Regions from separate parts of the Sporosarcina koreensis genome, predicted to be linked through region 3. Evidence: riboswitches for the same ligand, from Rfam matches in the RefSeq annotation. Region 3 holds a riboswitch; each other region holds the start of a gene.
What was found. A riboswitch is a leader RNA that binds a small molecule or an ion and turns the genes downstream of it on or off. The one in region 3 is predicted to bind S-adenosylmethionine.
Positions count from the first base shown of each region.

Region 1 (2,202 bases), on a different contig from region 3:
GAAAAGCGTCTCGAAATTGGCGTCGTCAAACATGAAAAAATGGGGCGAGTCAGGGCCGAATGTATGCGTCAAATCCACCCATTCCTTGCTTTTTAACAATTGAAGTGCTGCCTGTAGTTCATTTGCCGTTTCAACTGGCATCTTAATCACTCTCTTTCCTTATTATAAATTTTGCCCAACAGCCGTCGTCTCTGCAGCGGTGGCAATGGCCTGCTTCAAATCGGCAATTAAATCCGCAGCCTCTTCCAATCCGACCGAGAAGCGCAACAGTCGTCTATCGACACCGCGCCGTTCACGCTCTTCCTCGGGAATGTCCGCATGGGTTTGCGTCGTCGGATACGTGATCAAACTTTCCACGCCCCCTAGACTTTCCGCGAACGTGATGAGCTTCAGGTTTTGCAACAGCGGATCGACCCATTCGCTTTCACGCACTCTGAACGAGATCATGCCGCCTTTTCCTGCATAAAGGACGTCATCGACAAGCGGTTCATTTTCCAAATAGGAGACAAGCTCCTTCGCATTGGCGTCGTGCTGTTTCATCCGCACATGCAATGTTTTCAACCCGCGGATGACGAGCCAGGAATCAAAGGGGGAAAGCGTTGCGCCGATCGCATTATGGTTTTCGCCTAGACGGTTGCACAACTCTTCTCCTTTTGCGACGACGAGTCCGGCAAGCACATCATTATGGCCGCCGATGTATTTCGTCGCGCTATGGATGACGATATCCGCCCCGAGCTCGATCGGTCGTTGGTAATACGGCGTCAAAAACGTATTGTCGACGATGACGAGTAAGTCGTGCTTTCTCGCAAGCTCAACATATTGTTCGATATCGATTTCAAGCATAAGTGGGTTCGTCGGTGTTTCGATAAAAATCGCTTTCGTGTTTTCAGTGATCAATTTTTCCGTTTCCTTGATATCCGCAAAAGACGAATATGAAGTCCGGATGTTATACAGGTCAGCGTATTGGTCAAACAAGCGGAACGTACCGCCGTAAAGGTCATCGGGAGCAATCAGTTCATCTCCCGATCTGAATAGGGACATGACGAGTTGGATCGCCGCCATGCCCGAGCTACACGCATATCCGCGGTCGCCGTTTTCGAGATTGGCGATGCCTTCTTCGAGGATCGTCCGGGTCGGGTTTTTTGTCCGAATATAGTCGTAGCCTGTGGAAAGGCCCAATCCGTCATGCTTATAGGCTGTCGAGAAATGAAGGGGAGGATTGACCGCCCCTGTTCTCGGATCGCTCTGATTTCCTAGTTGTACCAATTTCGTGTTAATGCTCTGCTTTGTCAATTTGCCCATCTCCTTTACTCTATTAAAAAAGAGGCCTCTCCAATAAGAAGAGGGCCTCCAACTGTTGTTGAAATCAATCTTCTTATCTTCAAGGCGTTTTTGCACCTTTTGGAATTAGCACCATACCAATAGCGGGCTGGTTGCTGAGACTTCATCGGGCCAATCCCTCCGTCTCTCGTGATAAGAATCAAAATATGTAATTGTTAGAAAAATGATTTATCTAAAGTTATCATGCTTCCTGTGAGATTGCAAGAAGTTTCGGAAATGAATGTCCGGGACCATTTGCTATAATGGGGGCATGTTGAATGATGAGGAGGATTTCCATTGGCTTGGCTATATGTTTTATTAGCAGCGATCGTCGAGATCTTCTGGGTGATCGGACTTCGGTATTCCGATTCGGCACTCGAATGGGCAGGGACAGTCGTTGCAATTATTATCAGTTTCTATGCAATTATAAAAGCTTGCGAGACATTGCCATCCGGGACGGTATACGCCGTGTTCACCGGTTCCGGAGCGGCGGCGATCGTCCTCATCGATTTTCTGTTTTTCCATGCCGAGTTTTCCATCGCCAAGGTGATCTTCATCGCGATTATCATCATCGGCGTCATCGGGATCAAAATGACGACGGTGGAATCAGAAACGCTGGAAGGAGGCGATTGAGATGGCGTGGATGTATTTGGTCATCGCGAGTTTCGGGGAGATTTTCGGCGTCATGGCCATCAATCTTTATTTGCAGAAAAGATCATGGCCACGCCTGTTGCTGATTGTCGGAACGTTTTCGGTCGGTTTTCTATTTCTGTCTCTCGCAATGCGCGATATTCCGATGGGGACGGCATATGCTATTTGGACCGGACTCGGTGCGGCAGGCGCAGTTCTCATGGGCATTCTGTTTTTCAAGGAAGCGGCCGG
Region 1 covers NZ_JBHSNP010000010.1:264,656-266,857, forward strand. The annotation lists gene ACFPTP_RS06525 (cyclase family protein) at 1-141, opposite strand, end outside; gene ACFPTP_RS06530 (methionine biosynthesis PLP-dependent protein) at 163-1,293, opposite strand; SAM riboswitch class I at 1,373-1,480, opposite strand; gene ACFPTP_RS06535 (DMT family transporter) at 1,618-1,953, shown strand; gene ACFPTP_RS06540 (DMT family transporter) at 1,955-2,202, shown strand, end outside.
Region 1: it holds a riboswitch for S-adenosylmethionine, as region 3 does, so the genes downstream of both, ACFPTP_RS06530 (methionine biosynthesis PLP-dependent protein) here and ACFPTP_RS17950 (O-acetylhomoserine aminocarboxypropyltransferase/cysteine synthase family protein) in region 3, are expected to answer to the same signal.

Region 2 (2,202 bases), on a different contig from region 3:
TTTATGAATTATTCGGATATAATCCCGCATACGTCCAATGGCTGATCAATATCCCGCTCATCCTATTGGGACTGCTGCTTGCGGGGAAGGAATTCAGTGCCAAGACGATTGTTGGTACTTTTTTCGTCCCGTTTGTCATCTATTTGACGGGTGGCCTTCAATTACACGTCGACAACCCGCTTCTCAGTTCCATTTATGGCGGCATTATGCTCGGTATCGGGCTAGGAATCGTATATCGGGGGAATGGGTCGACAGGCGGAACAGCTTTAATTGCCCAGCTTCTGAAAAAATACACAGGCATCTCTAGCGGATTTTCCCAATTGATTGTCGATGGCGTTGTCGTTGTCACGTCGGCTTTCGTCTTCAATTTCGAACTGGCACTCTACGCGCTTATGTCGATTTATGTGACAAGTAAAGTAATTGATTTCGTCCAGCTGCAAACATCGCCGACGAAGCTGGTCCTTATCATTACAGACCATCCCGAGAAGATCCAATCGGTCATCCAAAACGAAATTGACCGGGGGTTGACGAAAGTGAAGTCGACGGGAGGCTATTCAAATGACGAAAAAACAATGATACTTTGCGTTGTCGAACAGTCCGAGGCCGTATATTTGAAGAAGTTGCTTCAAACAGCCGAGCCATCGTCATTTGTCATTTTCCTCAATGCATCTGAAATTTTGGGGCTCGGTTTTTCGAAAGCGAAAGTTCATCGCTAAAAGAAACCGGTATACTTTTCTGCTAAAGATGATATAATAATCACAATTGAATATTTCTTATCAAGAGAAGCTGAGGGATTTGGCCCGATGAAGCTTCAGCAACCTCTGCATTTGCAGGAAGGTGCTACCTCCAACAAGATGCAAATCTTGAGAGATAAGAACGGAGAAATCGATGCAAATCCTCGTTCCTATCTTTGGGAACGAGGGTTTTTTATATTTTAAGGGGGAGAAATAATTGCCAATCAATATACCTGAACATTTACCGGCACGCGAACTGTTGAAAGAAGAAAAGATCTTCGTAATGGATGAAGGGCGGGCGACAACCCAAGATATCCGTCCGTTAAATATCCTTATCCTGAATTTAATGCCGGAAAAAGAAAGAACTGAGCTTCAATTGCTTCGGCTGCTCGGCAATACGCCATTACAGGTGAATGTTTCATTTTTGAACACTGCCACATACGAATCGAAAAATGTAAGTAAAAATCATTTGGAATCCTTTTACACGACATTCGAACATGTCAAGAATAGACGCTATGACGGACTGATCATTACAGGGGCGCCAATTGAGCATCTGGAGTTCGAAGATGTCGTCTATTGGGATGAATTGAAACAGATCATGGATTGGTCCAAGACAAATGTGACTTCCGTTTTACATATTTGTTGGGGTGCGCAAGCCGCGCTTTATCATCATTACGGCATTGATAAGTACGAATTGCCAAAGAAATTGTCCGGCGTCTTCAGTCATCAATTGACCGATCCGACTGTCGAATTGGCAAGAGGCTTCAATGATATCTTCCATGCACCACATTCCCGTTATACGTCTGTGTCAATTGAAGATATCGAACAGGATTCCCGCCTTCAATTATTGGCGGTTTCGGAAGACGCGGGTGCTTTTATCATCCTTTCCAATGACGGCAAACAAATAATGGTTACCGGACATTTGGAATATGATGCATGTACGCTCGGTGAAGAATACGAACGGGATTTGAAAAAAGGAATCGATATTGATGTTCCAGCAAACTATTTCCCTGACGACGACCCGAAAAGAGAGCCATTGAACACATGGCGATCCCATACACATCTGCTTTTTTCGAACTGGTTGAATTATTATGTTTACCAAGAAACGCCATTCGAGTGGGAATGAGAATGAATTCCTGTGAACTCAAATTGACGAGTTCACAGGTTTTTTTCATTAGTATAATCAAATAATTCTGTTGCACACTAGTTCTAGTGGAGGTGTGAAACAAAATGGGTAAATTTGAACTTGATTTTTGGGAAATGATTGGAAGGGCTTCGACATCATTTATTGCTCTTTTGATTCTGGCCAGATTCATGGGCAACAAGCAGATTTCTCAGCTTACTTTTTTCCATTATGTCACGGGGATCACAATAGGATCCATTGCTGCCGAAATCGCTGCTCAAACCGAAACCAAGTTCTATGACGGTATGCTTGCGATGATTTGGTGGGCTATTTTAACGATTCTTG
Region 2 covers NZ_JBHSNP010000028.1:202,637-204,838, reverse strand. The annotation lists gene ACFPTP_RS15155 (YitT family protein) at 1-716, shown strand, start outside; SAM riboswitch class I at 771-877, shown strand; gene metA (homoserine O-acetyltransferase MetA) at 952-1,860, shown strand; gene ACFPTP_RS15145 (DUF421 domain-containing protein) at 1,965-2,202, shown strand, end outside.
Region 2: it holds a riboswitch for S-adenosylmethionine, as region 3 does, so the genes downstream of both, metA (homoserine O-acetyltransferase MetA) here and ACFPTP_RS17950 (O-acetylhomoserine aminocarboxypropyltransferase/cysteine synthase family protein) in region 3, are expected to answer to the same signal.

Region 3 (2,202 bases):
CTCAAGCCCGACAGACAGACGGATCAATTCCTCTGGCGTACCTGTCTTTTTCAAGTCTTCCGCAGACAATTGCTGATGTGTCGTTGATGCCGGGTGAATAATCAGTGATTTTGCATCGCCCACGTTCGCGACATGCGACCATAGCGTAATATTATCGATCACTTTGCGCCCTGCTTCACGTCCGCCTTTAATACCGAAAACGATGATCGAGCCGAAGCCGTTTTTCAAATATTTCTTGGCATTTTCATACGTCGGGTGATCTTCAAGTCCTGTGTAAGTGACCCATTCCACAGACGGATGAGCCTGTAGGAATTCAGCCACTTTCACAGCATTTTCATTATGGCGTGTCACACGCAAATGGAGCGTCTCCAGCCCTTGAAGGAAGTTGAATGCACTGTCAGGATCTAGACATGGCCCGAAGTCGCGCAGCAATTGGACGCGGAGCTTCGTAGCGAATGCCGCTCCCGCCGTGTCAATTCCGTAGCGCAAACCGTGGTATGTTGCATCAGGCTCCGTGAAGCCCGGAAACTTGCCTCTCGTCCAGTCGAATTTCCCTGCATCGACAACGACACCGCCGATTGTCGTTCCGTGGCCGCCGATCCATTTCGTTGCGGAATGAATGACGACGTCCGCTCCGAACTCGATTGGATTCGATCCGTATGGGGATGCGAATGTGTTATCGATAATGAACGGAATTTCATTCTCATGGGCGATGTTTGCGACCGCTTCGATATCGAGCACTTGAAGGCTCGGGTTTCCGATTGTTTCAGCGAAAATCGCTTTCGTTTTATCTGTAATCGCGGCACGGAAGTTCTCAGGTTCGTCCGCGTCCACGAATTTCACATTGATACCGTAGCGAGGGAGCGTGACGGCGAATAAGTTATACGTACCGCCGTATAGATTGCCCGCAGCGACGATTTCGTCCCCTGCTCCTGCGATGTTCAAAATGGAAAAGGCAATGGCAGCCATTCCGGAAGACAGAGCGACTGCGGCAGTCCCGCCTTCTAAAAGCGCAACCCGCTCTTCAAAAACGGCAACGGTCGGATTCGTGATCCGTGTGTAGATATTGCCTGCTTCCTGCAGGGCAAATAAGTTTTGGGCATGTTCAGTGTCGCGGAAAACAAATGCGGTAGTACGGTGGATCGGCACAGCGCGTGAGCCTGTAACAGGGTCCGGCTTTTGGCCTCCGTGTAAGAGAAGAGTTTCTGGTTGAAGTTGATGGTTTGTCATTGTTATTACCTCCAGTGGATTTTTTAAGATGAAAAGGCAATGCGGAGGCGTTGGGGGTTTTGGAATAAAAAAAATAACCCCTTTCGCTAAGAGAAGGGTTACGCTTTCGCTTATTCCTCCTCTTATCTTTCAGACCGTTTTCACGAATCTGTAGGAAGTAGCACCTTTGCAAGTTCGTCACTTGCCGGTTGCCGGGCATCGCAGGGCCTAGTCCCTCCGCCGCTCTTGATAAGAGTTTGGGTATTCAGTTTTTCATCTTGTTGAACAGTATAGGAGACTATTTTTTAAAAGTCAAGGGGTGAATTTATTTTTTTCTGAAACTTGCGCTTTATCTGAGGTGTTATAATAGTTTTTAGTAGTTGGACTGGGCGTGCTTGGCTCTGAGCAAGGTTAAGCCGCATGATGCGCTCGTTTCAGGCGGTTGGAACAGCGTTTCAGGCGGTCGCCAGTCTACTTCAGGCGATTGAAGCATCGTTTCAGGCGGTTGCCAGCCTACTTTAGGCGAAGGATAACGTAATCTATGTATCGTGGGGGATTCTTATGACATTATGGATTTTAGCTACTATAGTTTGTGGATATTTGGTCGGCTGCTTGCATGGATCAACAGTCGCTCTCTGGATTTCGGGGGTTAATTTGAAAGAGACCGGAGTGAAAAATGCCGGGGCGTCGAATGCGATGATCGTTCTCGGGAAACGGTATGGCGCACTTGTTGCATTGATTGATATTGGCAAAGGCATCTTCTCGGTCATTGCTGTAAGATTACTTGCCGGACATTTCGGACTGCCGGCGGAAGCCATCACATTGCTATTATTCGTTGTCGGGGCCGCTGTCATATTTGGCCATAACTTTCCTTTCCATATGAAGTTCAACGGCGGGAAAGGTACCGCAACAGTGATTGGGGTTTTATTCGCCATCGACTGGCGGTTCGGACTTGCCGGGTTCATCCTATTCATTCTTGTGGCCATCCTGTCA
Region 3 covers NZ_JBHSNP010000029.1:438,427-440,628, forward strand. The annotation lists gene ACFPTP_RS17950 (O-acetylhomoserine aminocarboxypropyltransferase/cysteine synthase family protein) at 1-1,230, opposite strand, end outside; SAM riboswitch class I at 1,350-1,465, opposite strand; gene ACFPTP_RS17955 (glycerol-3-phosphate acyltransferase) at 1,771-2,202, shown strand, end outside.

Region 4 (2,202 bases), on a different contig from region 3:
AAGAGTCGTTTTTCCTGTGCCGGAAAGACCGAAGAATAAAGCCACATCTCCTTCTTCACCGACGTTTGCCGAGCAGTGCATGGAAAGGATTCCGCGTTCAGGAAGCAAATAGTTCATGACGGAGAAGATCGATTTTTTCATTTCTCCCGCATATTCCGTACCGCCAATCAACACAATGCGCTTCTCAAGTGATACAATGATGAAGGTCTCGGATTTCGTTCCGTCCACTGCAGGATCCGCTTTGAATGTCGGAGCCGCAATGACTGTGAATTGTGCTTCATGCGTTTTCAATTCTTCTTCAGTCGGGCGGATGAACAGGTTATGGACGAAAAGGTTTTGCCATGCGAATTCATTGACGACTTGAATGGAAAGCTGGGAGTTTTTATCTGCTCCTGCAAAGCCTTTGAATACGAATAGCTCTTCCTTCGCTTTTAGGTGGTTAAGAACTTTCTTATATAATGAATCAAAGATTTCAGATGAGATTGGGCGGTTCACTTTGCCCCAGTCGATTTTGTCTTTTGAAGTCTCTTCTTCGACAATATACTTATCCTCAGGAGAACGGCCTGTATACTTTCCTGTCTCGGCAGTGAGGGCGCCGTCTGCGGAAAGTTTCGCTTCACCTCGGGAAGTCGCTTTTTCAACAAGTTCCGCCACTGAAGGCTGTATGTTTACGTTGTTGCCTGAAAGTAACTCGTGTAATCCGTTTTCAATTTTAGCTGAAATCATTTTTTGGTACCGTCCTTTGCATGTAATCCCATTTGATGGGTTTCATCACATTTCGTAAATAGTATAACACATTTAGAATAATAATCTATACTAATGAAAAACTCAAGTACATATGTCTAAAAATGTTTGACAAAGTGCAAACTTTTTCGTAGGATTGTTTATTGAACGGATACTCTTATCCCGAGCTGGCGGAGGGACAGGCCCTATGAAGCCCGGCAACCTGCGTGGACCATTTTGGCCGCGAGAAGGTGCCAAACCTGGAGCAAGGTTGAATTCCTTGGACGATAAGAGTGAAAGGTGCTGCTTTTGAAATTATGCCTTTCCTCATGTATATTTACGTGAGCGAAGGGCTTTTTATATTGTCAGGCCCTTAATCCTTGTGTATGTTGACGTCGAATCTCTAGGCGCTGAACTTACTGGGACAATTAGAGTACCGTATCAATATTTGCAAGCCGTTAAGGAGGAAACTACAATGACAAATCGCCGATTATTCACTTCGGAATCGGTAACAGAAGGACATCCGGACAAAATGTGCGATCAGATTTCTGACGCCATTTTGGACGCTATTTTAGAAGAAGACCCGAATGCACGCGTAGCGTGTGAAACGACAATTACGACAGGGCTCGTGCTTGTCATCGGAGAAATCACGACAACAACGTACGTAGACATCCCCAAAGTCGTGCGGGACACAGTGAAGGAAATCGGCTATACACGCGCTAAATTCGGATTCGACTGGGAGACGTCATCCGTGTTGACGTCCATCGACGAACAATCCCCTGATATCGCGGCGAGTGTCGATCAGGCGCTTGAGGCCCGCGAAGGGACAATGAGTGATGAAGAGCTTGAAGCGATTGGAGCAGGGGACCAAGGTTTGATGTTCGGTTATGCTTGCAATGAAACGCCGGAGCTTATGCCGATGCCGATCAGCTTATCCCATAAGTTGGCACGCAGGCTGGCGCAAGTTAGAAAAGATGATACGCTCGACTACTTGCGTCCGGATGGAAAAACGCAAGTGACGGTGGAGTATGATGAGGATAATAATCCGGTGCGGATTGATACGATCGTCATCTCGACTCAACACCATCCTGATATCACGTTGGAACAAATTCAACAAGACATTAAAGAACATGTCATCTACCCTGTCGTACCGGCAGAATTACTTGATGAAGAGACAAAATACTTCATTAACCCATCTGGCCGTTTCGTTATCGGCGGACCGCAAGGGGATGCAGGCTTGACAGGTCGGAAAATCATCGTTGACACATATGGCGGCTATGCACGTCATGGCGGCGGTGCATTCTCCGGAAAAGACGCGACAAAAGTTGACCGTTCAGCATCCTATGCTGCGCGTTACGTAGCGAAGAACATCGTAGCGGCTGGGCTCGCGGATCGTTGCGAAGTTCAATTGGCTTACGCAATCGGTGTTGCAAAACCGGTTTCAATTTCCATCGATACGTTCGGAACAGGCAAAGTCGA
Region 4 covers NZ_JBHSNP010000008.1:112,721-114,922, reverse strand. The annotation lists gene pckA (phosphoenolpyruvate carboxykinase (ATP)) at 1-726, opposite strand, end outside; SAM riboswitch class I at 899-1,017, shown strand; gene metK (methionine adenosyltransferase) at 1,199-2,202, shown strand, end outside.
Region 4: it holds a riboswitch for S-adenosylmethionine, as region 3 does, so the genes downstream of both, metK (methionine adenosyltransferase) here and ACFPTP_RS17950 (O-acetylhomoserine aminocarboxypropyltransferase/cysteine synthase family protein) in region 3, are expected to answer to the same signal.